Acuticoccus sp. I52.16.1: one gene and its partner. The protein of the gene in region 2 interacts with the protein of the main gene of each other region in a pairwise test. Links are inferred from orthologs where the notes say so. Each region holds a gene or a part of one and is shown on either strand. Other genes may lie near its edges.

What was found.
Region 1: the proteins of secD (region 2) and pheT interact in binary tests that used the Escherichia coli proteins (3 or more experiments, as listed by UniProt). The link is inferred for Acuticoccus sp. I52.16.1 from one-to-one orthologs.

Annotation. Positions count from the first base shown.
Region 1 is NZ_CP094828.1:2,123,680-2,139,281, reverse strand. What follows is about bases 8,280-11,300. They hold pheT (phenylalanine--tRNA ligase subunit beta), read right to left. Parts: upstream 10,980-11,300; coding sequence 8,580-10,979; downstream 8,280-8,579. Other genes in these bases: MRB58_RS09560 (DUF922 domain-containing protein), read right to left, coding at 11,016-11,300; MRB58_RS09570 (YggT family protein), read right to left, coding at 8,280-8,443. Outside these bases: gshB (glutathione synthase), read left to right, coding at 1-797; MRB58_RS09620 (FkbM family methyltransferase), read left to right, coding at 800-1,564; MRB58_RS09615 (RNA methyltransferase), read right to left, coding at 1,646-2,446; MRB58_RS09610 (class I SAM-dependent methyltransferase), read right to left, coding at 2,443-3,327; MRB58_RS09605 (CoxG family protein), read left to right, coding at 3,463-4,194; MRB58_RS09600 ((2Fe-2S)-binding protein), read left to right, coding at 4,243-4,731; MRB58_RS09595 (xanthine dehydrogenase family protein subunit M), read left to right, coding at 4,735-5,532; MRB58_RS09590 (prolyl-tRNA synthetase associated domain-containing protein), read left to right, coding at 5,529-6,068; trxA (thioredoxin), read left to right, coding at 6,147-7,082; MRB58_RS09580 (LON peptidase substrate-binding domain-containing protein), read left to right, coding at 7,110-7,790; MRB58_RS09575 (Trm112 family protein), read left to right, coding at 7,864-8,046; more of MRB58_RS09570, read right to left, coding at 8,153-8,279; more of MRB58_RS09560, read right to left, coding at 11,301-11,606; pheS (phenylalanine--tRNA ligase subunit alpha), read right to left, coding at 11,603-12,667; MRB58_RS09550 (sterol desaturase family protein), read left to right, coding at 12,926-13,582; MRB58_RS09545 (SDR family NAD(P)-dependent oxidoreductase), read left to right, coding at 13,587-14,267; and 4 more genes.
Region 2 is NZ_CP094828.1:4,896,444-4,911,998, forward strand. The notes cover bases 7,658-10,631. They hold secD (protein translocase subunit SecD), read left to right. Parts: upstream 7,658-8,317; coding sequence 8,318-9,946; downstream 9,947-10,631. Other genes in these bases: yajC (preprotein translocase subunit YajC), read left to right, coding at 7,977-8,318; secF (protein translocase subunit SecF), read left to right, coding at 9,950-10,631. Also shown: organoarsenical effux MFS transporter ArsJ, read right to left, coding at 1-798; MRB58_RS21880 (ArsJ-associated glyceraldehyde-3-phosphate dehydrogenase), read right to left, coding at 738-1,754; MRB58_RS21885 (helix-turn-helix domain-containing protein), read right to left, coding at 1,757-2,602; MRB58_RS21895 (hypothetical protein), read left to right, coding at 3,628-4,491; MRB58_RS24860 (hypothetical protein), read right to left, coding at 4,705-4,833; MRB58_RS21910 (ATP-binding protein), read right to left, coding at 5,367-6,212; folP (dihydropteroate synthase), read right to left, coding at 6,381-7,175; folK (2-amino-4-hydroxy-6-hydroxymethyldihydropteridine diphosphokinase), read right to left, coding at 7,172-7,651; more of secF, read left to right, coding at 10,632-10,912; MRB58_RS21940 (Mth938-like domain-containing protein), read left to right, coding at 10,909-11,298; MRB58_RS21945 (squalene/phytoene synthase family protein), read left to right, coding at 11,298-12,149; guaA (glutamine-hydrolyzing GMP synthase), read left to right, coding at 12,334-13,881; MRB58_RS21955 (isoprenylcysteine carboxyl methyltransferase family protein), read right to left, coding at 13,901-14,440; MRB58_RS21960 (oxygenase MpaB family protein), read right to left, coding at 14,619-15,548. UniProt on the Escherichia coli protein: Part of the Sec protein translocase complex. Interacts with the SecYEG preprotein conducting channel. SecDF uses the proton motive force (PMF) to complete protein translocation after the ATP-dependent function of SecA.

The DNA of each region.
Region 1 (15,602 bases), 2.8 Mb from region 2 along the record:
TCCGCGGCGGTGCCGTGCGTGCCGCGCTGGAGCCGCTCACCGTGCGCGACGAGAAGGGCGACCACTACACCCTCGGCACGCCGGTCACGACGCCGATCGACGAGATGGACGTGGTGCTCCTGCGCCAGGATCCGCCGTTCGACCTCGCCTACATCACCTCCACCCACCTCCTGGAGATGACCAAGGCGCTGGTGGTGAACGACCCGGCCGGCGTGCGCAACGCGCCCGAAAAGGTCTTCGTGCTCGAGTTCACCGACCTCATGCCCGACACGCTGATCACCCGCTCGCGCGACGAGATCGCCGCATTCCATGCCGAGTTTGGCGACATCGTCGTCAAGCCGCTCTACGGCCACGGCGGCGGGGCGGTGTTCAAGCTGGGGCCGAGCGACCCCAACCGCGGCTCCCTGCTCGACATGTTCGAGGCGACCTACCGCGAGCCATACGTCATCCAGCGCTTCCTGCCGCGGGTGAGCGAGGGCGACAAGCGCGTCATCCTCATCGACGGCGAGTTCGCCGGGGCGGTGAACCGCGTGCCGCAGAAGGGCGAGATCCGCTCCAACATGGTGCGCGGCGGCGCGGCGGCGGCGACCGAGCTGTCGGACAAGGAGCGCGAGATCATCGCCCGCGTCGGCCCGCGCCTGCGCGAGACGGGGATCCTGTTCGCCGGCCTCGACGTGATCGACGGGATGCTGACCGAGATCAACGTGACCTCGCCCACCGGCATCCGCGCGGTGGAGAAGCTCGGCGGTCCCGACGTCGCGGCGATGTACTGGGACGCGGTCGAGGCCAAGCTCTAGCCGTGGCGGCGGCGCGGGGGCTGGCCGCCTTCGCGCGGGGCTGGCGCGGCGTCGCCCGCAGCGTGCGCATCTACCATCTCGATCGCGCGCACCTCGCCTCCCTCGCGGCGCTGAAGCGCCCGTTCGTCCCACCCGGCGGCCTCGCGTTCGATATCGGCGCCCACGTGGGCGACCATGCGCGCGTGTTCGCCGGGCTCGGCGCCCGCGTCGTCGCCGTGGAGCCGCAGCCTCGGCTCGCCACATTCCTCCGCCTCGCCTTCGCCGCCAACCGCCGCGTGACGGTCGTGGCCGCCGCCGTCGGCGCGCAGGAGGGGACGCTTCGCCTCCTCATCAACCCGCGCAATCCGACCGTGTCGACCGGGTCCGGCGCCCTCGTCTCCGCCGCGGTGGAGGCCGAGGCGTGGGCCGGGGAGCGATGGGACGAGAGCGCCACCGTGCCCCTCACCACGCTCGACGCGCTGATCGCCCGCTACGGCGTCCCCGATACGATCAAGATCGACGTCGAGGGGCTGGAGGATCAGGTGCTGGCGGGTCTCTCGCACCGGGTCGCGACGCTCTCCTTCGAATTCACCACGGTGCAGCGCGGCGTCGGCCTCGCCGCGCTAGAGCGGGCCGAGGCGTTGGGCTATCGCCGCTTCAACCTCTCGCTCGGCGCCACGCACGCGTTCCATTTCGCGCAGCCGGTGGACGCGGCCACGGTGGCCGGCACGATCGCCGACCTGCCCGACGCGGCCAACGCCGGGGATGTCTACTGCTTCACCGGCTGACGGCGGCCCGACTCTGCGGCGAATGCCGCGGATTTGTCGGAATTCCATGACCTTGCGTTCACCATACCGGGCGCTGCCGGGTCACAGGTGGGGGCGGCGAAGCTCGTACAGCCCGATCGCGGTGGCGATGGCGAGATTGAAGCTGTCGGCCTTGCCCGCCATCGGGATGCGCACCAGGCTGTCGCACCGCTGCGCCAGCGCGGCGGTGAGGCCGGACTGCTCGGTCCCCATCAGCAGAATGTGCGACGGTCCGGCGTCGATGGTGCGGATGTCGACGCTGCCGGCGAGGTGGGTGCCGATCATCGGCCCCGGCCGCGCGGCGGCGAAGCGGGCGAAGGCGTCAGCGTCCATCCGGGCGAGCGGCATGTGGAAGATCGAGCCCATCGTGGCGCGCACGGCCTCCACGCCGAACGGGTCGGCGCTGGAGCCGATGAGGATCACGCCCGCCGCGCCGATCGCGTCCGCGGTGCGGATGATCGTGCCGACGTTGCCCGGATCCCGCGGCTCCTCGAGGGCGACGATGGTGCCGGCGGGCATCGTCTTCGGATCGGCGAGGTGCTGCTCGAAGACGCCGATCACGGTCTGCGGGTTCTCCCGTCGCGCGACCTTCTCCATCACGGCGGCGTTGGCGAAGACCACGTCCGCCCCCAGCGCCCGCACCCGCGCGCCGAGGTCGGAGACGGCGTCGGTCGCCGGCTCCATGGCGACGATCATCGTCGGCGTCCACCCGGCGGCGAGCGCGTCGAGGACGAGCTTGTGCCCCTCGGCGAGGAAGAGCCCGCTCTCCGCCCGCGCCTTGCGCTGGTGCAGCGCCCGCACGGCCTTGATGAGCGGGTTGGCGGTCGACGTGACGTGCTTGACGCTCCCCGTCCGCGCGCTCACGAGCGGGTCTCCGGCGCGTCGCCCGGCCGCCAGATGGCGAACATCGAGGTGGGCAGCAGGCGGCCGGAGCGCTCCCGCAGCGCCAGCTCGCCGGTCTCGACGTGGCCGCCACGGCCGGCCATCGTCTCCTCCATCAGCCGGCCGATCGCCAGCGCCGAGGCGCGGATCGCGTAGGCGGTGAGGATCACGAAGCGCGCGTCCGGCGCGGTGATGGCGGCAACGTCGGCCATGAGCGGCGGCAGATCATCGAACAGGTTCCAGACTTCGTTCTTGGGTCCGCGGCCGAACTTGGGCGGATCCAGCAGGATACCCTGGTAGGTCCGCCCGCGCCGCACCTCGCGCGCCACGAACTTCGACGCATCCTCGCAGATCCAGCGCACCTGCGCATCCTGCAGCCCGGAGGCCTCCTGGTTCTCGCGCGCCCAGGCGATCGCCTTCTTCGACGCGTCGATGTGCGTCACCTTGGCGCCGGCGGCCGCCAGCAGCAGCGAGGCCGCGCCGGTATAGCCGAAGAGGTTGAGCACCTCGGCCCCCTCCAAGCCCTTCAGCGCGGCGATGGCGTTGTCCCAATGCGGCTTCTGCTCGGGGAAAAGGCCCGGATGGTGGTTGTTGCCGAGGCGGCAGACCATGCGCGCCGGGCCGATCGGAACGGTGAAGTCGCCGACCGGATCGCTCCAGCGGCCGGGGCCGTCCTCGTCGTCGGTGCCCTCGAAGCGGGTGTCGGCGCTCTGCCACAGGGCGGGGTCGGCGGGTTGCCACATCGCCTGCGGCTCGGGCCGGACGAGGCGCACGTCGCCGTACTGCTCCAGCTTGCGGCCACCGCCGGAGTCGAGCAGGGCGTAGCCGTCCCAGGGGTCGGCGATGAGGACGGAGAGCGTCATGTAGGCACCATATCGCCGGAAGTGTTGAGGGGCCGGCGTGAACCGGGCAATGTCTGGACCAACGGCCGCGCGTGTTCAACGCCGTCCCAGCGGCCCGAGCGGCGTTCCAGCGCCGCCCTCAACGGAGACCTTTCTATGGAAATGACCGGCGAACACCGCATCCCGGCCCCGCGCAAGGTGGTGTGGGAGGCGCTGCACGACCCCGAAATCCTGAAGGACTGCATCAAAGGCTGTCAGACTCTCGAGAAGAAGAGCGACCATGAGATGGTCGCCCGCGTTCAGGCCAAGGTCGGCCCCGTCAAGGCGACGTTCGACGCCGACGTCGAGATCGTCAACGAGAACGCACCGGCCAGCTACACGCTGCAGGGCGAGGGCAAGGGCGGCGTCGCGGGCTTCGCCAAGGGCAAGGCCGACGTGCAGCTCGCCGAGGACGGCGAGAACGCGACGATCCTCACCTATCAGGTCGACGCCAAGGTCGGCGGCAAGCTCGCCCAGCTCGGCTCGCGCCTGGTCGACACCACGGCCAAGAAGTACGCCGCCGATTTCTTCGAGGAGTTCTGCGCCAAGCTGAGCGCCCCGCCGCCGCGCACCATGTCCCACGCCGATACGGTGGTCGACGCGCCGGTGGACCCGGCCGTGATCGCCGGCACCGCGGGGCGGATCGAACCGCAGCGCGGCAGCCGCGCCGAACTCGCCAGGAACGAGTTCGAGGACGCCGGCCAGGCCGGAATCAGCGCGCTGCATCCGGAAGATAGCATCGAAACGCAACTGGAGGTCGCGTCGGCCAAGCGCATCTGGGGCGGTGCGTGGTTTTGGGGCGTTCTAGCGTTTGCGGCTGTGCTCTTGATTCTGGTAGCACTGGGCTAAGTTGGAATAACGCTAAAGGGCGCCGGGCGCCCGAGAGCGAGGGGAGCGATGAGCGAAGTCAAACTGACGGTGAATGGCCGTGCGGTCTCGCGCGATGTGGAGGACCGGACGCTACTGGTCGAGTTCATTCGCGAGCACCTCGGCCTCACGGGCACCCATGTAGGCTGCGACACGTCCCAGTGCGGCGCCTGCACCGTCCATATCGACGGCAAGGCGGTGAAGTCCTGCACCGTGTTCGCGGCGCAGGTCGACGGGGCGGCGATCACCACCATCGAGGGCCTGGCGGACGGCGAGACGCTGCATCCGATGCAGTCCGCCTTCCGCACCCACCACGGCCTGCAGTGCGGGTTCTGCACGCCGGGCATGATCATGATGGCGGTCGACATCGTGAAGCGTCACCCCGAGGGGCTGGACGAAGAGACGATCCGCAAGGAGCTGGAAGGCAACATCTGCCGCTGCACCGGCTACCACAACATCGTCAAGGCGATCGACGCGGCGGCTTCGGAGATGAAGGCCACCCCGATGGCGGCGGAGTAAGCGATGTACGCCACGAAATACACCAAGGCGACCTCGCTGCACGACGCCGTCGCCAAGCTCGCCGCGGCCGAGGACGGCAAGTTCCTCGGCGGCGGGCAGACGCTGATCGCCACGATGAAGCAGCGCCTCGCCGCTCCGTCCGACGTGATCGACCTCACCAAGATCCCGGAGCTGAAGGGCATCACCGTCGAGGGCGACACGGTCGTCGTCGGCGCGGCGTCGACCCACTCCGAGATCGCCCAATCGGCCGACATCCAGCGCGTGCTGCCGTCGCTGGCGGGCCTCGCCGCCACCATCGGCGACCCGGCGGTGCGCAACATGGGGACGATGGGCGGCTCGGTCGCCAACAACGACCCGGCGGCGGACTACCCGGCCGCGCTGCTCGGCCTCGGCGCCACGGTGACGACCTCCAAGGGGTCCTACACCGCGGACGAGTTCTTCCAGGGCATCTTCGAGACCGCGCTCGACGAGGACGAGATCATCGTAAAGATCTCCTTCCCGGTGCCGCGGAAGGCCGCCTACGAGAAGTTCCGCAACCCGGCCTCGCGCTACGCCCTGTGCGCGGTGTTCGTGGCGATGACGGCGGACGGTCCGCGCGTCGCGGTCACCGGCTCGGGCAACGAGGGTGTCTTCCGCGTCACCGCCATGGAAGAGGCGCTCGCCGCCCACTGGTCGGCCGACGCGGTCGCCGGCATCGCCATCGACCCCGAGACGATGCTCGCCGACATTCACGGCTCGGCCGAGTACCGCGCGCATCTCGTCTCGGTGCTGGCGGCCCGCGCGGTCGCCAAGGCCGGTTGAGCGAAGGGGCGAGCCCCGACGCGGCACCGCGAGGCTTCGACCGTCTGGCCGAAGCCTTCGCCGCGCTCGGCATCGACCCGCCGACGGTGGAGCACGAGGCGGCCTTCACCGTCGATTCGGCGGTGGAGCTGCGCGGCACCATCCCGGGCCTGCACACCAAGAACCTCTTCCTGAAGGACAAGAAGGGGGCCTACTTCCTGGTGACGGCGCCGGAGGATGCGGCGATCGACCTCAAGCGCATCCACACCGTAATCGGCGCCAAGGGCCGCGTCTCGTTCGGCTCGGCGGAGGCGATGGTGGCGATGCTGGGGGTCACGCCCGGCTCGGTCACGCCGCTGGCGCTCATCAACGACGACGCCGGCACCGTGCGCTGCATCTTCCACCAGGCGCTGGGCGAGGCGGACCTCATCAACGTCCACCCCTTGCGTAATACGGCCACGGTGACGCTCGCGCGTGCGGAGCTGTTCGAGATCCTGCGCCGCGCCGGACACGAGCCGGACGTCATGACGCTTCCCGCGCCGGACGCGGACGCGTAAGAGTTTCGCCTCGGACCGATTGTCTTGGGCGGTCGCGAGCCCATGTTTCCACGAACGACAAGGCGAATGGGACAACGTATGAGCACCCTGTTGGGTCCCGGCGGACAGCAGCTTTCCTCCACTCCGAGCACGCCGTCCGCGGCGGCGCCCGGCGACGTGGTCGAGACCACGACGCAGACCTTCATGGCCGACGTGGTGGAGGCCTCGCGCGACGTGCCGGTGCTGGTCGACTTCTGGGCGCCGTGGTGCGGGCCGTGCAAGCAGCTCGCGCCGATCCTGGAGAAGGCCGTCGCCGCCACCAAGGGCGCGGTCAAGCTCGTCAAGATGAACATCGACGAGCATCCCGAGATCGCCGGCCAGCTCGGCATCCGCTCGATCCCGGCGGTCATCGCCTTCCGCCAGGGCCAGCCGATGGACGGCTTCGTCGGCGCGCAGACCGAGGGACAGATCAAGCAGTTCCTCGAACGCATCGCCGGCCCGGCCGACGACGGCGTCGCCGAGATGATGGAGCAGGCCGCCACCGCCCACCAGGCCGGCGAGTACGAGCAGGCGCTGATGCTCTACAGCCAGGTCCTCCAGATCGACCCGGAGAATACCGAGGCGATCGCCGGGCTCGGCATGGTCAGCCTTTCGTCCGGCAACATCGAGCAGGCCAAGGACATCTTCAGCCAGATTCCCGACGCCATGCGCGCCGACCCCGCCGTCGAGGCGCTGGGCAAGGCCATCGGCCTCGCCGATCAGGCCGCCGCGCTCGGCGGTGCCGCCGACCTCAAGGCCAAGGTGGACGCCGACCCGAACGATCATCAGGCGCGCTTCGAGTACGCCGTCGCCCTCGCCGGAGAAGGCGACAAGCTGGGCGCCGTCGCCGAGCTGATCGAGATTCTGCGGCGGGACCGCGAGTGGAACGAGGGAGCCGCACGCCAGGAGCTGATGAACTTCTTCGATGCCTGGGGCCCCAAGGACCCCGCGACCGCGGCCGGACGCCGCAAGATGGCGTCGATCCTGTTCGCCTGACACCACGCGAACGCGAGGAGGACGATCATGCGCATCGGTAATGCGCTCTACGAGACCGTCGACGAGATTCCGTCCATCGTGCCGGTGTTTCCGTTATCCGGCGCCCTGCTCCTCCCACGCGCCCACTTGCCGCTCAACATCTTCGAGCCGCGCTACGTCAAGATGATCGACGACGTGATGGCGGGCGACCGCGTCATCGGCATGGTGCAGCCGCGCTTCGGCGCCGACGCCGATGACGAGAGCGTCGAGGAGCCGGCGCTGTGTCAGGTCGGGGCGCTCGGCCGCATCGTCTCCTACCAGGAGTCCGGGGACGGGCGGTATCTGATCCAGCTCGGCGGCGTGTGCCGGTTCACGGTCCTGGAGGAGCTGCCGACCCCGCTCCCATACCGCAAGTGCCGCATTTCCGCCGAGCGCTTCAAGTCCGATCTCCTGACCGACGCCTGCGAGGCGGACGTCGATCGCGACGCGTTGATTCGCGCCTTCCAGTCCTATCTCGACGCCAACGACCTCGAGGCCGACTGGAAGTCCGTGCGTTCGGCCTCCAACGAGGCGCTGGTCAACACGCTGGCGATGATGAGCCCCTACGGCCCGGCCGAGAAGCAGGCGTTGCTGGAGGCGCCCGATCTCGCCGCCCGCGCCGCGACGCTGGTCGCCATCACAGAGATGGAAGTGGCCCGCCAATCCGGCGACGAACCCGTACTGAACTGACGGACGCCCGAACCGAACGCGCGTCCGGTCCGCACGTTGAAGAGGCGCGGTGCGCCTCGCTTTGAGGAACACGATGGTTGAGGAACACAAGATCGACCCGAAGCTCCTGGAGCTGCTGGTCTGCCCGGTCACGAAGTCGACGCTGCGCTACGACGCGGCGGCGAACGAGCTGATCTCCGACAAGGCCAAGCTCGCCTACCCGATCCGCGACGGCATCCCCATCATGATTCCGGACGAAGCCCGCAGCACCGAATAGCCCGCGGACGCGGGGACGCCGCCGCGCCATTCGGCGGCGCGCGAACGGCACGGGATGCCCGCCGGCGGGCATCCGGGCGAGGGTCGACCCCCGCCCTCCGCGTCGCTCAGTAGGCGAGGGTGCCGAAGTTGTTGACGATGATGAGCTGCAGGAAATAGAGGCCCAGCAGGAGGACGATCGGCGACAGGTCGATCCCTCCGAGGTCCGGCAGGATGCGGCGGATGGGGCGCAGCGCGGGCTCGGTCAGGCGGTAGAGCGTGCGACCGATGGTCTCGACGATCTGGTTGCGCGGGTTGACCACGTTGAAGGCGTACAGCCACGAGAAGATCGCGGACGCGATCACGATCCACTGATAGATCTGAATGACTTTGAGGATGAGGGTGAGAAGGGAGGCCATGGTCCGCCTTTGTCTGTGTCCGCCGCGGAACAGGTAAAGGTCGCAGCCGTCCGCCGCAAGCGAGGCGCGCCCGCGCACACCGTGTGCCCCAATGTTCGGGTCAGGCTGGGAGCCGGCGGGGCCGGCCCCCCGTCGCTCAGGCGCGCAGGGTCGCGCCCGTCGCCTTCGTCACCGCGGCGATGATGTCGGCCGAGACCTTGTCGATGTCGTCGTCCGTCAGCGTGCGGTCCTTCGGTTGCAGCACCGCCTCGACCGCGACCGACTTCTGCCCGTCCGGCACGCCCACCCCACGGTAGACGTCGAACACCGCGACGTCGGACACGAGGTCCTTGCGGGCGCTGCGCGCGGCGCGGGTGATCGCCCGCGCGTCGATGTCCTCCGGGACCACGAACGCGAAGTCGCGCCGGACCGGCATCAGCTGCGAGGCCGAGTAGTTCGGCTTCTTCGTCGCCTTGCGGCGCGGTTCGGGCACCTTCTCCATCGTCAGCTCGAAGGCGACCAGGCGCTCGGGGGCGTCCATCGCCGCCAGCACCGCCGGGTGCAGCTCACCAAAGTGGCCCAGGATGTTGGAGCCCAGGCGCAGGGTCCCGGAGCGTCCTGGATGATAGTGCGGCGGCGCGTCGCGGGTGATCTCGGCCCGATCGGCCGGCCCGCCGATCGCGGTCAGGGCGGCCATGATGTCGGACTTGGCGTCGAACACGTCGGCCGTCTCGTCGCCGTCCCAGTGGCGGCCGAGCGTCGCCGGCGTGTTGCGGCCCTGGCGCACGCCCGCGGCCTGCGTCGTCTGGTCGGCGGGCTCGTCGCCGGCGAACACCTGACCCACCTCGAAGAGGGCGAGGTCCGGATGGCCGCGATTGACGTTGCGCGTGACCGCCCGCACCAGCCCGGCCAGCAGGCTCGGCCGCATGTCCGACAGCGCCTCGGCGATCGGGTTGGCGAGTTGCAGCGAGGATTGCCCGCCGCCGAACGCCAACGCGTCCTCGTGGCTGACGAAGGACCATGTGACGGCCTCCGTCATCCCCTGCGAGGCGAGCGCGCGACGCACGGTCGCGATCCGCTGCTGCAGCGTGGTCAGCACCTTCGGCGCCACCGGGTCGACGCGCACCAGCGGCATCGGCGCTACATCGTCGATGCCGACGATGCGGACGATCTCCTCGACGAGGTCCGCCTTGCCCTCGACGTCGGCCCGCCAGCTCGGCGTCCTGACCGTCCATGTCCCTTCGGCGCGTGTGACCGCGAAGCCCAGACGCTCGAGTACCTCGGCCTGCTTCTCCTCGTCGACGTCGAGGCCGGAGAGGCGCGCGACCTCGGTCGCCGGAAACGCGATCGTCCGCGCCGTGTCGGGCACCGCACCGGCGAGCTGCACCGGCCCGGCGGTCCCGCCGCACAGGTCGAGGATCAGCCGCGTCGCATAGTCGAGGCCGGGGAGGGTGAACTCCGCGTCGACGCCGCGCTCGAAGCGGTGCCGCGCATCGGAGTGGATGCCCAGCGTCCGGCCCGTGCGGGCGATGTTGATCGGATCCCACAGGGCCGATTCCACCAGCACGCGCGTCGTCGTCTCGGAGGAGCCGGAGGCCTCGCCGCCCATGATGCCGCCCAGCGATTCGACGCCGTTGTCGTCCGCGATCACCACCATCTCGGGCGACAGGGTGTAGGTCCGCGTGTCGAGCGCCTCGAACCGCTCGCCGTCCTGGGCGCGGCGCACGACGAGATCGCCGGCCACCTTATCCGCGTCGAAGACGTGCAGCGGGCGGCCGACGTCGTAGGTGAGGTAGTTGGTGACGTCGACCAGCGCGTTGATCGGGCGCAGACCGATCGACACCAGCCGCCGCTGCATCCAGTCGGGCGAGGGACCGTTGCTGACACCCTCGATCAGCCGCAGGGCGAACGCGGGGCAGAGGTCGTCGGCCGCGATTGTCACGGTCGGCGCAGGGCTGCCGTCGGCGGCGAAGGGGGCCACCTCCAGCGACTTCAGCGTGCCGAGGCCGGCAGCGGCGAGATCGCGCGCGATCCCCCGGATGCCGAGACAGTCCGCGCGGTTCGGCGTCACGCCGATCTCGATCACCGGGTCGCCGACGTCGGCCCACTCCACGTAGGGCGTGCCGACGGGGGCGTCCTGCGGCAGGTCGACGATGCCGTCGTGGTCCTCCGACAGGCCCATCTCGCGCTCGGACAGCATCATGCCGCGGCTCTCGACCCCGCGGATGGAGCCGATGGACAGGTCCACGCCGGTGCCGGGGATGTGGGTCCCCGGCGCGGCGAAGACGCCCACCAGCCCGGCGCGCGCGTTCGGCGCGCCGCACACCACCTGCACGGCGGACCCGTCGCCCGGGTCCACGGTGAGGACGCGCAGGCGGTCCGCGTTGGGATGCTGCTTGGCGTCGACCACACGGGCGATGCGGAACGGAGCGAGGGCGGCGGCGCGGTCTTCCACGCCCTCGACCTCGAGGCCGATCGCCGTCAGTTGATCAACGATGGTGTCGATGGACGCATCCGTCTCCAGATGGTCCTTCAACCAGGACAATGTAAACTTCATGGATCGCGGGTCTCGCGAGCTTTCTGAGCGAGGGACTTAGCTGCCGGCAGTGTACCCGTACCGACGCAGGTAGCGCTGGAAGCGGGGAGCGTCCGTTCTATCGAACTCTTCCTGCTCCGCAACGTGTGAGGCTGCGATTGGCCTTATAGTGGCTGCCATTTGTGCATCCAATGCCTCACAAGTAGGCGCGGAGGCATTTTTATAAGCAGTCTCTAAAATGCGCGCATATTTCTGACTGATCTTTATGTGCCCGGCTTCGTGGATCACCGCGTATTGCGAGATCACATCCCACTTGGCTCTGAGGTCGGGCGACGCCCGGTCTCGCTGGCGCCACTCCGGGAGGATGACGTCGGAGCGGATGCCGACGCGGCCGTTGCGGCTATAGCGGCAACGCCCGCCCGCCTCAACCGGCTCGAAGTTGTGCAGGAACGTCGTCTCCACCGCGGCGAAGGCGCGCCCCTGGGTTCCCGGAACCGTCGGCCCGTGGACGCTCAGCGAGCGCTCCAGCGAGGACAGCGAGTTGCCGGACACCTTGTAGGTCGAAATCCGGACATCCGTCGGCGGTGTCGAGCAACCGACGAGCGTTACGGCCGATGCGATGGCGACAGCGGCCGCAAGTCGTTTCACCTAGAGAGGCCTCCGGCGAGAGATGGACGGTCGAGCGGCTGGAACCCGTAATGGGTGAGCCACCGCGCGTCGCCCTCAAATAGGTCGCGAAGGTCGGGCATGCCATACTTCAACATGGCGATACGATCGATGCCCATGCCCCAAGCAAAGCCCTGGTAAACGTCCGGATCGAGCCCGCAATTGGCCAGAACGTTGGGGTGGACCATGCCGGACCCCAAAATCTCCAGCCAGTCGTCGCCGACGCCGAGCTCGATGCCGTCGGCCGACCGGCGGCAACGAATATCGACTTCGTATGACGGCTCGGTGAACGGGAAGTAGGACGGACGGAAGCGCATCGCCGCGTCCTCGACCTCGAAGAAGGCGCGGCAGAACTCCGTCAGCACCCATTTCAGGTGACCGACGTGGCTCTCCTTGTCGACCACGAGGCCCTCGACCTGGTGGAACATCGGCGTGTGCGTCTGGTCCGAATCGCAGCGGTAGGTGCGGCCGGGGGCGATGATCCGGATCGGCGGCTTCTGCTTCAGCATGGTGCGGATCTGCACCGGGCTCGTATGCGTGCGCAGCAGGCGCCGCGTCCCGTCCGGCCGCTGCGGCAGGAAGAAGGTGTCGTGCATGTCCCGCGCGGGGTGACCCTCGGGGAAATTCAGCTTGGTGAAGTTGAGATCGTCGGTCTCGATGTCCGGCCCCTCGGCGACGCGGAAGCCGAGGTCGGCGAAGATCGCCGAAAGCTCCTCCCACACCTGGCTGATGGGGTGGATGCGGCCGCGGGCCAGCCCGGTCGGCCGCGGGTCGAGCGTGACGTCCAGCCGCTCCTCGACCAGCTGGCGCTCCAGCGCGGCGGTCTTCAAAGCCTCGCGGCGGGCGCCGATCGCCTCGGTGATCGCCTGCTTCAGGCCGTTGAGGGCCGGGCCCATCACCTTGCGCTCGTCCGGGCTCATCGCGCCCAGCGTCTTCATCCGCTCCGAGACGCTGCCCTTCTTGCCGAGCGCGGCGACCCGGACCTCGTCCAATGACGCCTCGTCCCTCGCCGCGGCAATCTCGGCCTCGATCGAGGCCTGCATCTCACTCAGATTGTCAGGGCTGATGACGGCATTCATCGGTCAGGCGATCCTTGGGTTGCAGTCAGACTAGCAAACGACGGCGAATGTTGAACTGTCGAGGATGGCGGACGGCAGCATTGTCTTGTAAACGTTGCCGTACTGCATCACGATTTTCACAAAGCTCCGCGTAGGGCAACCCTGACCGTCGTCGTACGACTGTTGCGCCGGAGGCGTATCGCAGGCAAAAGACGACTGTTCGGATCCAATTTGGGGATCGCCATGACCGACGCCACGCAGACCCAAGCCGCATCGGACAGTGCGCCGAAGCCGATCGTCGGCCAGATGTCACCCGTCGCGATGATCCGCGCCGAGGGGCTGACCGCCGTCTTTTGCGGCGTGATGGGCCTCACCATCCTCTACCTCGGCACCGCGCTTGCCTTGGGCATCGACCCGCTGATCATGGTCGGGCTGTTCGCCGTCGGCGTCTTCTATTGGACGTTCCTCGAATATCTGCTTCATCGCTTCGTGCTGCACTGGGAGCCGGAGCGGCCGGTGCTCAAGGCGATCCGCAAGATCTTCCCGGGCCACAGGGCCCACCATAACAAGCCGTCGCGTTTCCGCGAGGACGGCATCCACATGCTCAAGTTCTTCACCTGGCCGTCGCTCTTCGGGGTGGTCTTCTTCTGGCCGGTGTTCGGCTCGCTGCCGCTGAGCCTGACGTTCACGGCCGGCATCCAGATCGGCTACCTGCTCTACGAATTCACCCATTCGGCCTGCCATTTCATGCCGATGAAGTGGTTCTATGCGGCGCATTTGAAGCGGCACCACGCGATCCACCACCACCGCGACGAAACGGTGAACTACGGCGTGACGACCTCCATCTGGGACACCCTATTCCGCACCACGTGGAAGGGCCGCCGCGCCGCCGCGGCCTGATCGCCTGCCGGGCGACGGGAACGACCGCGCACTGATCGTCGGCGCCAGCGGCGGCATCGGCGCCGCCCTCGCGGCCGCCTTCGCCGCGCGGGGCGCCGCCGTCCACGGCCTCTCCCGCTCCGGCGACGGCCTCGACGTCGCCGACGAGGCGAGCGTCGCGCGCCATCTCGGCACGCTGCACGGCCCCTTCGCGCACATCCTGATCGCCACCGGCGCGCTCGTCATCGACGGGTCCGAGCCGGAAAAGACCATCCGCGCGCTGACGCCGGACGCGATGCGCCGGCAGTTCGAGGTCAACGCCATCGGGCCGGCGATGGTGCTGAAGCACGCGCTGCGGCTGGTCCCGCGTGACGGGCGGGCGGTGGTCGGCGTGCTGTCGGCCCGCGTCGGCTCCATCGGCGACAACGCGCTCGGCGGCTGGTACAGCTACCGCACCGCCAAGGCCGCGGTGAACCAGGTCGTGCGCACGGCGGCGATCGAACTGCGGCGCACGCGCCCCGAGGCGATCCTGGTCGCGTTGCACCCCGGCACCGTCGCCACCGGTTTCACCGCCGCCTATGCCGACCGCTACCCGACCGCCGCGCCCGCTCAGGCCGCCGCCGATCTATTGTCGGTGCTGGACGGTCTGTCCCCCGCCGACACCGGGTCCTTCTTCGACTGGCGGGGCGAGCGGGTGCCGTGGTGATCCGGTCCCGAAACGCAAAAAGCCGGCCCGAAGGACCGGCTTCCGTCGCGTCTCGCGCCCGGAGGCGCGGTATCGGCCTTACGCCGCGGCGGGCGTGCCCTGCTGCTCGGCCGGGAGCGCGGCGCGGGCCTGCTCGACGATGGCGTTGAACGCCGCCGGCTCGTTCATCGCGAGGTCGGCGAGGACCTTGCGGTCGATGTCGATGCCGGCCTTGTTCAGCCCGTCGATCAGGCGGGCGTAGGTGAGGCCCTGCGGACGGACCGCCGCGTTGATGCGCTGGATCCAGAGCGCGCGGAAATTGCGCTTCTTCTGCTTGCGGTCGCGATAGGCGTACTGGTTCGCCTTCTCGACCGCCTGCTTGGCGACGCGGATCGTGTTCTTACGACGACCGTAGTAGCCCTTGGCCTGCTTCAGGACCTTCTTGTGCTTGGCGTGCGCGGTGACGCCGCGTTTGACGTGTGCCATCGACTCAGCCCCTCGCGTACGGCAGGAAGGATTTCTTGACGACCTTGGTGTCGGCCTTCGACAGCGTGGTCGTGCCACGAGCCTGACGAATGAACTTGGTCGACCGCTTGATCATCCCGTGCCGCTTGCCGGTCTGGGCGACGAGAACCTTGCCCGTTCCGGTGATCTTGAAGCGCTTTTTGGCGCCCGACTTGGTTTTCATCTTGGGCATTTTCAACTCCGTGTAGCGGCCGCCGCGGCATGCCCCCAAACGCTCAAAGCGAACGTCAGCTCGGCAATCTTTGCCGAGCGTGGCCGGGCGACCTTTTCGGTAGAGCGCGCGATATAGACGCTCGCGGGCGAATACGCAACCGTCCGCGCGCGGTATCGTGCCGATGGCGGTGATGCGGCCGTCAGCGCCAGCGGCGCTCCTCGAACCAGGGCAGTTCCAGCCACTGGCCGGCCGTGCGCCCGGCGATGGCCCAGTAGGCGAGACCGCCGAGCGCACCGCAGGCGATGGAGAGTTGCGCGGCGGCTGTGTCCATCGGCGGGGCCTCGCCCGCCATCGTCGCGCCCAGCGGGACGGCGCGGATGAGGCCGACCGCCGCGCCCGCCAGCATCGAGGCGAGCACGCTGCGCAGCTTGAACCCCTCCATCATGGTCGCGGCGATGATCGCCGGCCAGAAGGACGAGACGATCGCCCCCAGCGTCATCGACAGGACGACGACGCCCAGGTGGATGATCTGCGGCCATGTCGATCCGGACAGCGTCGCCGGGTCGATGCCGAAGAGCACGAGTGTCGCGACCGTCGACGCCGCGAGGCATGCGGTCGGGATCGCCAGCGATATCATGATGATCTGTGCGGTGAGGCCCCAGATCGCGAACATCTAG
Region 2 (15,555 bases):
CAGGATGCCAGCCCAGGTGCGGGCGAGACCGACGATCTCGGGCAGCTCCCGATTGCTCGCCTTGAGAAGACGGGGGGCGGCAGCCTGCACGAGGCCATAAGCGATGATCCAGATCGCCATGAATGTGCCGATCTGGAAGAAGGCGGCGCGGTTACCGTCGACGGTCCCGTCCGACAGAACGCTGTAGAAGTAGATCGGGATCCCGACCACGAACCAGGTGTCGCGCGCGCCGAACAGGAAAAGGCGCGCCCCCGACAAGCGGTTGACGTTGGGATCCTTTGAGAACACCTCGCGGAACTTCACGCCTTTGCGTCCAACCGGCAGGCCGGAGGGCATGAAGACCGCCACGGCGGCAAAAATCACCGCTAACGCCGCCCCCATCACCGCCACCGCCCCGGTGAAGCCGACGACGCCGAGGAGCAACGCGCCGAGCAGGAAGCCGACGCCCTTCACGGCGTTCTTCGATCCGGTCAGCACCGCGACCCAGCGGAACAACGCGCCCTTCTCCCCGGCCGGGGCGAGGATCTTCACCGCGCTCTTGGAGCTCATCTTGGCGAGGTCCTTGGCGACGCCCGACACGCCCTGAACCGCCATCACGAACGCGACCGAGACCGCCACCTGCCACGTAGGGTCGAGCTGTGTCAGCGCCGCGAGCGCCAGGATCTGCAGCACCAAGCCGGCATAGAGCGTGGAGGTGAGGCCGAACCGGGCGGCGATCCAGCCGGCCGACAGGTTCGTCACGATCCCCATGAACTCGTAAAGCAGGAAGAGGTAGGCGAGCGCCAAGCATAGCCCCACTCGTTATCGTACCAGGCGTAGACCTTCACCTGCGTGCCGTTGACGACCATGGTCGAGGGACCGTCGACAATCGCCGAGCGCGGGTCGTTCAGGAAGTCGGACGAGACCAGCGGGCGCTCCTCGAAGCCGAGGATACCCTGGAGCGGCCCTTCGGCGGCGGCGGCGCGGAAGAGGCCGTTCACCTCCTCCACCGTGGTCACACGCTGCATCTCGAACACGCAGTCGGTGAGTGAGGCGTTGAGGAGCGGCACGCGCACGGCGTGGCCGTTGAGGCGGCCCTTCAACTCGGGGTAGATCAAGGTGATTGCAGTTGCCGATCCGGTCGTCGTCGGGATGAGGTTGAGGAGCGCCGAGCGGGCGCGGCGCGGATCCTTCGCTGGCCGGTCCACCATCGTCTGGGTGTTGGTGACGTCGTGGATCGTGGTGATCGAGCCGTGGGAGATACCGATCTCCTCGTGCAGCACCTTCACCACGGGGGCGAGGCAGTTGGTCGTGCAGCTCGCCGCCGTGATCAGCCGGTGCTCGGCCGGATCATAGAGGTCGTGGTTGACGCCGTAGACGAGGTTGAGCGCGCCGCCGTCTTTCACGGGCGCGGAGACGAGGACTTTCTTAACACCGGCGGAGAAATAGGGCTCCACCTTGGCGCCCGTCTTGAAGACGCCAGTGCAATCGATGACGAGGTCGATGCCCAACTCGCCAAGCGGCAGCGCCTCGATACCGCGAGCCTGTGTGAAGTGCATGCGCCGGCCGGCGACGACTAGCGCGTCGGCTTCGTGGCCGAACTCCTGTCGCCAGCGACCATGCACGCTGTCAAACTCGAGCAGCATGGCGTGTTGGGACGGGTCGCCGACCGGGTCATTGAGAAGGAGAATGTCCCCGGCGATTCCATCCTCGACGAGCGAGCGCAGGACGAGTTTGCCGATGCGGCCGAGGCCGTTGATCGCAATCCTTGCCAAGGTCAGGCTCCTTTGCCGGCGCGGCTGCCGCCGATGGCGTCGAGCTCGCTCTGCAGCGACAGCGCGTCGAGAGTTTCGACCGGAAGCGCCGCGAAGCGTTCCAGACGCTGCTGGATCGCGTCGTAGGCGGTGGCAAACGCGGCAGCCCGATCGGCCCCTTCGACGGCGCTCGGCCGCGAAATTCCCCAATGAGCGGTGAGGGGAAGCCCAGGCAACGGTGGGCAATCCTCGTTCGCGGCCTGGTCGCAGACGGTGATCACATAGTCCATGACCGGCGCGCCCGGTCGCTCGAAGTCCGCGACCGCCTTCGGTTTCAGGCCGTCCGTGTCGTGGCCCCTCGCCGTAAGGACAGAGACCGCCTCCGGGTTGAGCCTCCGGTTCGGTTTCGTCCCCGCCGAGTAGGCGCGGAACCGGCCGTTACCGTTGCGATTGAGGATCGCCTCGGCAAACTGCGAACGCGCAGAATTGCCCGAGCACACGAAAAGGACGTTGCGCGCACCGCCCGCGCGGACCGCCGCCAATCGCTGCAGGGAACGCGCGGCGAGCGGCTCGCACAGGTCCGGCCGGCCGCGGCAGCAGTCGTTCACCAGGAAGTCGACCAGCGTGCCGACCCGTTTCAGGTCGATGCCATAGTACACCGAACGCCCCTCTCGCCACGTCGTGAGGATTCCAGCACGCGTGAGCGTCGTGACATAGACCGAGAGTGTGTTGGGCTTGAGGTCGAGCGCCTCTGCGATCTCGCTCGGTCGCACGCCATGGGGTGCGCGACGGGCGAGCAGCCGGAACACGGCGAGGCGTCCGGGATGGCCGAGGGCAGTGAGGGCTTCTGCGTCAAGTTCGTGATCCATTATTCATGGATACATGAATTCTAAGTCTGGACCAAGTGACATTTCTGCGACGTCTCGCTGACCGCTTACATTCCCTCTTCCACAACAACAAAGATAACGATTGGCCGCTCTTCATTCCGAGATCGTCGGGATACGATAATATCCTCTATCTTCTGATGGTTAGCGGCGGCTGCTGCCCTCTTGGACGATCAGCAACAGCGTTGCCGAGTGTCCGCTTTTTGCCAACTCATCGCGGTAGGGGCATGTCCGCTGTTGGGACGTCCCGCTTTGGAAAGGGCAATCCTGACGGGGATTGTGTTCGTTCTGAGGACAGGAACGCCGTGGGAGCACCTTCCGCGTGAGGTGTGCGAGTGCTCGGGGAAGACCTGCTGGCGGCGGCTGCTCTCCTGGAGGCAGGGTCGGGGTCTGGGATGCGCTTCACCGCGCCTTCGTTGATCGCCTGGGGCGGAACAAACGGATCGACTCGACGGATCGCGGCCGAGCATGTTCGAAACGCCATGTGATCTGCGATGCGAACGGCATTCCCCTCGCCGCGCGGATCACCGAAGCCATCGTGGTCGACAGCAGAAAGCTGGAAGAGATGGTCGACGCCACTCCCGTTCGCCAGACAATCGGCCGCCCACGCAAGCGTCCGGCGAAATTTCACGCAGACAAGGGCTACGACTACCAGCACTGCCGCCGGGCGCTGAGGCAACGCCGCATCGGCGACCGGATCGCCCGCAAGGGGATCGAGAGCTCGCAGCCTTCGGTCGCCGCCGGTGGGTGGTCGAGCGAACCATCGCTTCGTTCTCGCGCTTCCGCCGGCTCACCGTCCGCTGCGATCGACGCGCCGACATCCACGCCGCTTTCACCAAGCTCGCCGCCGCTATGGTCACACTCCGATTCTGCACGAGGCGCTCTTTTGTTAGGCGCTCTAAGGACATCGGAGCCCGTGTGATACGCGACGTGATTGGACACTTTTCATGCGTGCGTAAATGTAGCGCACCCGCGCCGCATGCGCGTCCATCCTCTGCCGAGAAGGTCCCATGACGCTACGCTGCCTCGCCGTTTTCGCCGCTCTCGCATTCAGCGTCGCCGCCCCAGCACAAGCCCAGCAGAACGCGTACGGAGGTCACGACATCGTCGGACCCATGCAGCGCGACGAGATCGACTACGCGGAGACCCGCGGCTGGCTGGTGTTTACGGCGGGATCACGCAGCGGACACGCCTATTGCGTTGCCGAGATCAACCGGCGCGACGGATCGCCGGTCCGGCTGGGGTGGGACGGGCTTCAGTGGCAGCTCGCGGTTCCCGTCGCCTCGCGGCCGGACTGGCAGGGCACGCTGCGGATCGACGGCAACGGAAGCGGTCAGGGCTACGGCCGGGGCGGCGACTACATCTCCGGTACATCCATGGACGGATGGACGATCGCCTGGCTCGGCCGAGCCGAGCTCGACGGTCTGCGCAAGGGCAACGAGGCCGTGTTGAGCGTGGAAAAGTTCGATTACGACTTCCCGCTCACCGGGGTGACCGCGGCGAGCCTCAAGGTGCAGGAATGCGTGGAGCGCGGCCGCGACGCCGGTACTGGCGACCGGGCTGCCCCCGCCCGCACGGCGGCGGCCCGGGCCGACGGTTGCCCCGCTCCCGGCAGCCTGAGATCCGCGCCGTCCTCCCAGCCGGCCACGCTCCACATCGCCAACAGCAGCTTCCGGCCGCTACGTATCTACTGGATCGACCACGAAGGCCAGCGTCAGCTGTACCAGGAGCTGGACCACGGACAGGACTACCGGCAGCCGACCTATATCGGCCATCCCTGGATCGCCGTCGACGACGCGGGAAACTGCGTAGGCCATGTGATGACCGCGCACAGCCCTGGCGACAGCATCCAGGAGATTTTTGGCGACGACTGAGCAGAGCTGCCGTTCAGCCGGTCCCACTGCGCAGCCGATCGTCGATATAGAGGATGCCCAGCGGGCGGTTCCCCTCGACTATCGCAGCCCCACTCGGTCGGAGGCCACCCGGCACCACCAGCCGCCCGTCGCCGGCCTCGCGCGAACGACGGATCCCCGGTCGGGCTAGTGGAGGCGCCGCCGCCGCAGCCGGGCGACAACTACTATTATGCCTCAATGATCCACCGGCTGAGCCCGCCGCAGACGCGTCACCTCCTCCACCCGGATGCCGCCTATGGCGATGATGCCGAGGATGGACGTGATGACCGGGGCGACGTCGCTGCCGCCGAAGGAACGCCACACCTTCGCCAGCTCTTCGAGCGACAGGAACCTGTCCCGCGTGACGGAGCGGCTCTCGCGAAATTTGGTACGCCCGCCGGGACTCGAACCCGGGACCTGCCGATTAAAAGTCGGATGCTCTACCAGCTGAGCTACAGGCGCGCTTGGCCCCGGTTACTGCGTTCAGCCGAGCGGTGCAAGTCGCGGCCGAGGTGCTCCCGGAAAATTGGACCGGTTCCCTGTGTCGTGAACTCATGGTCCGGGATTCCCAAATGATCGCGCCCATGATTCAAACTCCTGTCAGTCAGGAGTTGCGAGTTGCGGTGACGTCCCGGGAGGTGGTGTAGCTGCTGGTCGCCGGCCAGATGTGCCCGAAGCTGCCGAAGCTCGCCACCCTCATGGATACCGCAGAGGAGGACGTTCTGGCCTACATGACCTTGCCAGCCCAGCATCGCGCCAAGCTTCACAGTTGCGAGGGGCGCGGGCGTGCGGCGGCACGCGCGCCCCGTTTTCACGGTTCTCGCCGAAGAACAGGGGCGAGCACCAACCGGAGGCCGTCACAGCGTGGCGCGTACGCCCGTGCGGCCGGCGAGGTCCTGGACGTACTGCCAGGCGACGCGGCCGGAGCGGCTGCCGCGGGTGGTGGACCACTCCAGCGCGTCGCGGCGCAGCTCTTCGGCGTCGACCGGGATCGCGAACGCGGCGACGTAGCCGTTCACCATCGCGAGGTAGTCGTCCTGGGTGCACTTGTGGAAGCCCAGCCAGAGGCCGAACCGGTCCGACAGGGAGACCTTTTCCTCGACCGCATCGCCCGGATTGATCGCCGTGCCGCGCTCGTTCTCGACCATCTCGCGCGACAGGATGTGCCGGCGATTGGACGTCGCGTAGAAGAGAACGTTCTCCGGGCGGCCCTCGATGCCGCCGTCGAGCACAGCCTTCAGCGACTTGTACGAGGTCTCGCCGGCGTCGAAGGAGAGGTCGTCGCACAAAATGATGAAGCGGTGGGGGGCAGGGCGCAGCGCACTCATCAGGGTGGGAAGGGCGGAGATGTCCTCGCGGTGGATCTCGACGAGCTTCAGTCCCTCGATCTCGGCATGGATCGCCTTCACCAACGAGGATTTTCCCATCCCGCGGGCGCCCCAAAGCAGGGCATTGTTGGCCAGCAGGCCGTCGGCGAAGCGGCGCGTATTGTCGAGCAGGCGGTCGCGGTTTGCGTCGATCCCCTTAAGGTTGGAGAGGCCGACGCGGCTGACCTTCGCAACCGGCATGAGGCGACCGGTTTCGGCCTGCCAGAGGAAGGCGTCGGCGGCCTCGAAGTCCGGGGTCGGAGTGGCCGGAGGGGCCATGCGCTCGAGGGTCGCGATCAGCCGGTCAAGGCGGTCGATAAGGGCGTCGTTCGTCATCGTCGCAGTTCGGTCTCGGCGGTGGGGAGGAAGCGTACCGGGCGGCACCCTCCACGTCCTGCGCCCGCAGCGCGAGCCGGTCAAGCCGATGCCGCCGCAGATCGCCGTGCCGCGCGCGCCGGGGCGGCGCACCGCGCACCCGCAGCCTGCGCGGGTCAGCCGGCACGGTCAGCCGGCGTCAGCCCGCAGCCGCGCCCGGAGCGCGGCGTGCCGGGCGACGTTGTGGACCCGGATATAGTCCGCGCCCTGCAGCATCAGCACGCCGGAGAGGGCGAGGGTGACGTCGTCGCGCTCGCACGCCGGCACGTCCGTCACCGTCGCCATGAAGGACTTGCGCGAGTGGCCGACCAGCAGCGGGCGGCCGAGGGCGTGTAGCAGCGGCAGGCGCGCCAGAACATCGAAGGCGTGCCGCGGCGTGGTGCCGAAGCCGATGCCGGGATCGAGGATCACCCGCGCGGGGTCGACGCCAGCGGCGGCCAGCCGGTCGAGCCGCGCGGCGAACCAGGCATCGACGTGTGCGATCATGTCGGTCCCGGCCGGCAGCGTCTCTCCGCTCACCACCGGCACCGACAGCGCATGCATGATGACGAGCGCGACGTCCGAGCCGGCGACCACGGCGGCCATCTCCGGACCGCCGCCGCACACGTCGTTGATCCAGTCGACCCCGGCGCCGATCGCCCGCTCGGCGGTCGCGGGATTGCGCGTGTCGACGCTGACCTTGGCGCCGCGGGCGTGGGCGAGGCGGACGATCTCCGGCAGGCAGGGGGCGAGCCGGTCCCACTCCTCCTCCGGCGTCACCGCGGAGCCGCCCGGCCGCGTCGACTCGGCGCCGACGTCGATCACGTCGGCCCCGTCCTCGAGTTGGTCCGCCGCCTCGGTGATCGCCGCGTCCGGTGCCAGGCTGGGCTGGGCGTTGGCGAACGAATCGGGGGTGACGTTGACGATGCCGACGATCCGGGTCACGCGCCGGCCTCGAGGTCGGCGAGCATGTCGGCGACGGTGCGTCCGCTCGCCGGGTGGCGCCATTGCGGATCGATCTCGGCCCAGGGACGCAGCACGAAGAGCCGGCCGGCGATTTCGGGATGCGGGATGGTCAACCGCTCGCTCTCCAGCACGGTGTCGCCCCAGGCGAGGATGTCGATGTCGATCAGGCGGGGGGACCAGCGCGGGCCGGGGCGGCGGCCGAGCGCGTGCTCGATCTCCTTGGTGGCGGTGAGCAGCGCGTCCGGCGCCAGCGCGGTGTCGATCTGCACGACGGCGTTCAGGTACGAAATGTCCCACTCCTTCGGCGCGCCGGGCGGCAACAGCGCGGGCGTGACGTGGCGCGACGAGGCGGCGATGAGGGTCGCGGGGAGGTCCGTCAGCGCGGCCTCCGCCTGGTCGAGCATCGCCGCGCGCTCGCCCAGATTGCTACCGAGCGCGAGGGTGGCCACGGGCACCGATGGTCTCCAGTTCTTGTTCGACGGGCCCCACATAGCCCGACAGCCGCCGGGGTCAATCGGCAGGGAGGGTCGCGCCGGCGCTTCATCCACCGCCGCATCGACCCACCGAGCGCCCCGCAGGACGATACGCAGGCGCGGCCCATCGGGATGACGGATCGCTCCGCCCGGCAGCTCCGATGGCGGCCCGAAGCGCTCGCATGACGGCACAACTGGAGCAGCTTGCCGCGCCCGCGTTGCAATCCAATGTCGGAACGTCTAACTCCGGCGGAACCCCGAGCCGGGCGTTCATCCCGCGCGCGGCCATCCGTTCATAAGGTAGGTCATGTTCATCACAGAAGCCTTTGCGCAGGCTCCCGGCGGCGCTGGTGGTGGCGCTGGTTTCATCGTTCAGCTCGCCCCGTTCCTGCTGATCTTCGTCATCATGTGGTTCCTCATCATCCGGCCGCAGCGGCAGCGGATGAAGCAGCACCAGGCGATGGTCGCCGCACTGAAGCGCAACGACACGGTCGTCACCGCCGGCGGTCTGATCGGCAAGGTCACGAAGGTGGTCGACGACGGCGAGCTCGAGATTAAGTTCGGCGACAATGAGCCGGTGCGCGTCGTGCGCTCGACCATCACCGAAGTCCGCGCCAAGCCCGAGCCTGCGGCGGCGGCCAACGACTGATGCTTCACTTCCCACGCTGGCAGTCGGTTCTCATCGTACTCGCCGTCATTCTGGGCGTGGCGGCGGTGATCCCCAACCTCGTCCCCCGTTCGTGGGTGGCGGCGCTGCCGTCGTGGCTGCCTAAAGAGCGCATCGTCCTGGGCCTCGACCTGCAGGGCGGTGCCTATCTGCTCTACCAGGTCGACCAGGAAGACTACATCCAGTCGCGCCTGCGCACCGTCACCAACGATGTCCGCGAGACGCTGCTCCAGGCCCCGCGCATCGGCTATACCGGTCTCGGCGTCGTCGACAACGGCGTCGAGGTCCGCATCCGCGACAACACCCGGATCGACGAGGCGGCGCAGCGGCTCAGCCAGTTGCGCAACCCGCTGGGCCAGGGCGTGTTTTCTCAAGGCGGCGTCAACGAGTTCGCCTTCACCCAGGGCGACAACGGCTTGATGCGCCTGTCCTTCACGGAGGAGGGGCTCGCCCAGCGCATCCGCTCGATCGTCGACCAGTCGATCGAGGTGGTCCGCCGCCGCGTCGACGAGTTGGGCACGACCGAGCCCAACATCCAGCGCCAGGGCGAGGATCGCATCCTGGTCGAGGCGCCGGGCGGTGATCCGGAGCAGCTCAAGAGCCTCGTCGGCACCACCGCACAACTCACCTTCCATCTGGTCGACACCTCGGTCAATCCGAACTCGATCCTGGAGCGGGGCCGCGCCCCGGCCGGCAAGATGCTCCTGATGACGTCGGAAGAGAACGAGTACGAGCCGGGCGTGCCCTACGTCGTCGACGAGGCGCCGCTGATCACCGGCGAGGACCTCACCGACGCGCAGCCCGCGTTCGAGCAGCAGACCAACGAGCCGGTCGTCACCTTCCAGATGACCACCAGCGGCGCGCGGCGCTTCTGCGACGTGACCACGCGCGAGGCCGCCGCCCGGACCCCGTTCGCCATCGTGCTGGACGACGAGGTGGTCTCGGCCCCCTCGATCCGCGAGCCGATCTGCGGCGGCGCGGGTCAGATCTCGGGATCGTTCTCGGTCCAGAGCGCCAACGACCTCGCCATCCTGCTGCGCGCGGGCGCGCTGCCGGCCGCGCTGACGCTGGTCGAGGAACGCACCGTCGGCCCCGGCCTCGGCGCCGATTCGATCGCCGCCGGCGAGACCGCGGCCATCGTCGCGGCGGTGCTCGTCGCCGGCTCGATGGTCCTCGTCTACGGGCTCTTCGGCGTCATCGCCAACATCGCCCTGGTGGTGAACATCGTCCTCATCATGGGGCTGCTGTCGCTGCTCGGCGCGACGCTGACGCTTCCCGGCATCGCCGGCATCGTCCTGACGATGGGCATGGCGGTGGACGCCAACGTGCTGATCTACGAGCGTATCCGCGAGGAGGGCAGGGCCGGGCGCAGTCCCATCCTGGCGATCGACGCGGGCTTCAGCCGCGCCTTCGCCACCATTCTCGACGCCAACGTCACGACGCTGATCGCGGCGGTGATCCTGTTCCAGCTCGGGTCCGGCCCGGTGCGCGGCTTCGCCGTCACGCTGGCGATCGGTGTGCTGACGACGATCTTCACGGCGTTCCTGTTCACCCGGCTCATGGTGGCGATGTGGGTTCGCCGCCGTCGCCCGACCGAAGTGCCGGTGTAAGTCATGAAGCGTCTCAACCTTCCCAGCGATACCAAGATCCCGTTCATGCGCTACCGCGTGCCGGCGCTGATCGGCTCGGTGATCGCGTGCATCCTGTCGCTGGCGCTGTTCGCGCTGGTCGGCATGAACTACGGCATCGACTTCCAGGGCGGCACCATGGTGGAGCTGCGGTTCGAGGAGCCGCGGCCCATCGCCGACATCCGCCAGGAGGTCGGCAACCTGGGCCTCGGCGACGTGCAGATCGTCGAGTTCGGCGAGCCGACGGACGTGCTGATCCGCGTCGAGGAGCAGCCGGGCGGCGAAGAGGCGCAGCAGCTCGCGGTGATCCAGCTGCGCGAGCTCTACGCCAACGACGCCGAGTTCCGGCGGGTCGAGGTCGTCGGACCGCGCGTCTCCGGCGAGCTGGCCCAGGCGGGCCTCATCGCGGTCGTGACCGCGCTCCTGGCGATCATGATCTACATCTGGCTGCGGTTCGAGTGGCACTTCGCCATCGGCGCGGTGCTGTGTACCCTGCACGACGTGGTACTGACGATCGGCCTCTATTCGGCGACCCAGCTCGACTTCAACCTCACCTCGATCGCGGCGGTGCTGACCATCGTCGGCTATTCGCTGAACGACACCGTCGTCGTCTACGACCGGGTGCGCGAGAACCTGCGACGCTACAAGCGATTGCCGATGTCGGAGCTGATCGACCTGTCGGTCAACCAGATGCTGTCTCGCACGTTGATGACCTCGATCACCACATTGCTGGCGTTGGCGGCGTTGTTCGTCTTCGGCGGCGAGGTCATCCGCTCGTTCACGTTCGCGATGATCTGGGGCATCGTGGTCGGCACCTACTCGTCGATCTTCATCGCCGCGCCGCTGCTGATCACGCTGAACCTGCGTCCCGGCCGCGCGCCGGGCGGCGGAACGGGCGACGGCGACGACGAGGCCGCGGCCGGGGACGCGGAGCCGTCCGCAGCCTGATGGCCGGCCTCGTCATCCGTGACGCGCACTTTCCGGGGCGGGCGCCGATCGATGCCTACGGCAACGGCGGCTTCCGCTTCGCGCAGATGAGCCACCGCGGCTCGCTGATGTGCGTGCCGTCCGGCATCTACGGGTGGGAGCCGCAGGAATCGGGCGAGATCACGTTCGATTCGCTCGCCCGCGTCTTGGACGAGCGCAACGAGATCGACGTGCTGCTCTTGGGTGTCGGCACCGTGCCGTTCCCGCTGCAAGCGCAGGTGGCGGCGGCGCTCCGCTCGGGCGGCGTGCGGTTCGACACGATGACCACCGGCGCCGCGGTCCGCACCTTCAACGTGATGGTGTCCGAGGAACGGCGGGTGGCGGCCGCGCTGATCGCCGTATCCTGATGAGCATCGAAGACGCGGTCCGCCAAGGCGACCGCACCGCCTGGCTGGCCGCGCTGTTCGCGCCGGAGCCGGCCCGGCCCGCACTTCACGCGCTGGCCGCCTACCGGGTCGAGCTGGGCCGCATCGTCGAGACCGTCCGCGATCCGATGGCCGCCGAGATCCGCCTGCAATGGTGGCGCGACGCCATCCGTGACGAAGGCTTCGGCGCCGGCCGCTCGGTCCCGCTGGTCGACGCCCTGCGCGAGGGCGCCAGGCGCTACGAGTGGCCGCTGGACACGCTCTGCGCCGTCAGCGAAGCCTTCATCCACGATCTCTACGCCGACCCGCTGCCCGACTGGGACGCCTTCGACGGGTACGCCGGCGAGGCCTGCGCCGCCCCCGTCCAGCTCGCCGCGATGACGCTGTGCGTCGAAGCGCTCGGCAAGCCCGCCGGCCTCGCCGCCGCCCGCACCGCGGCGACCGCTGCGGGCTACGCCGGCGTCGCCCTCGCCGCGGCGGATGTCGCGCTCACGGTGCCCCGCCGTTTCGCACGCGGGTCCAGTCTCATCCCCGTGGCGGCCTGGCGTGCGGCGACCGGCGAGGACCAGGCCGCCTCGATGGCCGCCGGGCGCCTGCCCGAGGGGGCGGACCGCGCCGCCCGCGCCGTCGCCGCCCACGGCCGCGCCGCCGACGAGGCGATGCGCCGCCACCTCGCCGCGGTCGCACCGCAGGCGCGCGCCGCCTTCCTCCCTGCCATGACCGCTCGCCGCGCCCTCGCCACCCGCGCACCCCTGTCGGAGCGCCGCCCCGCCTCCTGGCGCACGCAGCTGGACCTCTGGTGGGCCGCCAAACGCCTCGACCGGCTGGACTGACGACCCGACGCTGTCCCGCCGCCGGCCGTCGAAACACCGGTGGGCGCAGGAGGCGTCCGCGGTATCCGGCGGGCGACCGGGCGCGCGAGCGCGAGCCGCCGCGCGTAGTGTTTCGGCGGGGATTGCGGGGCGGAAATGCGCTTCCGGACGTGGTGGACGGGCGCGAATTGTGCCATCAGACGCCATGGCGCACGACACTATCCTCATCGTCGATTTCGGCTCGCAGGTCACCCAGCTCATCGCACGGCGCGTGCGCGAGGCCGGGGTCTTTTCGGTGGTCGCTCCCTTCCAGGAGGCCGCGGCCGCTTTCGCCGAGCACCAGCCCTGCGGGGTGATCTTCTCCGGCGGTCCCGCCTCGACCCACGCGGAGGGCTCCCCCAGAGCCCCGCAGGAAATCTACGACGCCGGCGTCCCCCTCATGGGCATCTGCTACGGGCAGATGGCGATGACCGAGCAACTCGGCGGCCGCGCCGAAGGCAGCGACCATCGCGAGTTCGGCCGAGCCGAGATCGAGGTCGTCTCCGAGAGCCCCCTCATCGACGGTATCTGGTCCCCCGGCGAGACGCACACCGTCTGGATGAGCCACGGCGACCGCGTGGTCGAGCCGGCGCCGGGCTTCCAGATCGTCGCGCGCTCGCCCGGCGCGCCCTTCGCCATCATCGCCAACGAGGAGCGGCGCGCCTACGGGCTGATGTTCCACCCGGAGGTGGTCCACACGCCGGACGGCGCGCGCCTCATCGAATCCTTCGTGCGCCGCATCTGCAAGGCCACCGGCGACTGGACCATGGCCGCGTTCCGCGAGGAGGCGATCGCCAGGATCCGCGCCATCGTCGGCGATGGGCGGGTCATCTGCGGCCTCTCCGGGGGCGTCGATTCCACCGTCACCGCCGTGCTGCTGGCGGAGGCGATCGGCGACCGGCTCACCTGCATCTTCGTCGACCACGGCCTCCTGCGCGAGAACGAGGCGGCCGAGGTGGAACGCATGTTCGCCGGCCGCAACGACGTCGTCTTCAACAAGGTCGACGCGGCCGAGACCTTCCTCGGCGCGCTCGAGGGCGTCACCGATCCGGAGATGAAGCGCAAGACCATCGGCCGCCTCTTCGTCGAGGTGTTCGAGAAGGAAGCCAAGGCCGTGAAGGGCGATTTCCTCGCCCAGGGCACCCTCTATCCGGACGTGATCGAGAGCGTGTCGGCCACCGGCGGCCCGTCCGTCACCATCAAGAGCCATCACAATGTCGGCGGCCTGCCGGAGAAGATGGGGCTGAAGCTGGTCGAGCCGCTGCGCCTGCTCTTCAAGGACGAAGTGCGCGCGCTGGGCCGCGAGTTGGGCCTGCCCGACACGTTCGTCGGCCGCCATCCGTTCCCCGGGCCGGGGCTCGCCATCCGCTGCCCCGGCGCGATCACCCGCGAGGGCCTCGACGTGCTGCGCCGGGCCGACGCGATCTTCATCGAGGAGATCCGCGCCGCCGGCCTCTACGATCACATCTGGCAGGCCTTCGCGGTGCTCCTTCCGGTCGAGACGGTGGGCGTCATGGGTGACGCGCGCACCTACGAGAAGGTACTCGCCCTGCGCGCCGTCACCTCGACCGACGGCATGACGGCCGATATCTACCCCTTCGACGTCGCCTTCCTGGGCCGCGTCGCGTCGCGGATCGTCAACCAGGTGCGGGGCGTCAACCGCGTCGTCTACGACGTGACGTCCAAGCCCCCCGGCACCATCGAGTGGGAGTAGGGGGCGAGCGGCGGCCGGCTCAGTAGCGGGCGAACGTTCCGCGCATGACCCGCTCCTCCTGGCGGATTCGTACCGTCAGCGGCACCATGTAGATTGCCAGCCCCACCACCAGCGTCACCCAGGCCTGCAAGGTCACCGCGTAACCGACCAGCTCCGGCAGGATGTTGAGGTAGTAGTTGGGGTGGCGCACCGCGCGGAAGAGCGGGTGGGTGACGAGGTCGTGATCGCGGGCGATGATCAGCTTCACGGTCCAGAACCGGCCCAGCAGCGCGATCACGACCACCAGCATCACCGCACCGAAGGCGTAGATCGCGAGACCCGTAACGCTCACCCAGTCGAACGGGGCGGGGCGGACGAGATACTCGGCGAGCCCCGCGAGATAGAACCCGATGTGCGCCAGCGCGATCGCCCGTGAGTTGGCGGCCCCGTGTTCCACCGCCCCCACGGCCTTCATCGCCGCCTCGTTGCGGATCGAAATGGCGAGGGTGACGAGGCGGAAGACGACGGCGAGGCCGACGAAGGCGATGAAAAAAGCGGATCCGTCAGCGGGACCGGGCATGGGACTCTCCGAGAAGATCGAGTGAAATGAGGATGACTCCGCGCTCGAACCGGCGGCCGAGATGCCCTGCGATACGGCCCCATCGATCCCGGCACAATCCCGGCGAATCCACGCTCAAAATCTTTTATCTTATTGAAATTATTTAGATAATTACCGGAAGACGGACGCGGGTGCCGCGTCACACTTCGGTGAGTGTGCTGACCGGCACACCGAGGCGGCGGCAGGCTTGCACCGCCGGTGCCGAAGGGAGGAGGATGCGCTCGGCCGCCCCGCCGATCCGGCGCAGCACGGCCACCTCGGCGCGGCTCGCGCCGTACGCGTCGCCGAGGCCCACCCGGTGGCGCACCACACCCGGTATCAGTTCCACCGCCCCGCGCACCATCAGGCGCTGCAGCGGCCGCAGTCCGCGCGGCAGCGCCGGCGACGTGCGCATCAGCTCAAGAAACTCGAAGATGATGGGAGAAGCCTCCAGCCGCGGCCGCGTCCGCTCGAGCAGCCCGTCCCACTCGGCTAGCGAGGCGGGGGCGCCGGTCGCGCCATAGAGCCGCGCCGCCGCCTGCGTCTCGGCGAACGCCCGGGAGAGCGCGGCATCGTCGAGCGGGCGCACGAAGCGACTGTAGCCGCTGGCGAAACCGAAGGTGGCGGTCGCCTGTACCCAGTCGAGCAGAGCGACGTCGTCGGCGCGGTAGGGCGTGCCGGCAGGTGTCTCGCCGGTGACGCGCGCGTGCATCCGGTTGACGCCGGCGATCATCGCCTCCGCCTTCGAGCGCGGGCCGTAGACGGTGACCATCGCCGCCTGGCCGGTCCGCTGCAATCGCCGCACCGGCTCGCGGCGAAACGACGAATGCTCCCACACGCCCGAACGGACTGAGGGTTCGGCCAGCTCCAGGATCACCGCCGCGACACCCCCGGTGAAGAGCGCCACCGGGTTCTTGAAGATTTTCCAGGAGAGCGAATCGGGAGCGATCAGCGCGGCCTCTCCAGGGGGAACGCGGAAGTCGATCGCGGCCATATCGTCGGGCTGCGAGAGGCGCGCGACCGCCGTGTCCAGCCGTCGCAGCAGCCCCGGCGGCATGAGCCGCGGCGCCCATGTGTCACTCCGGCCCATCGTGCGC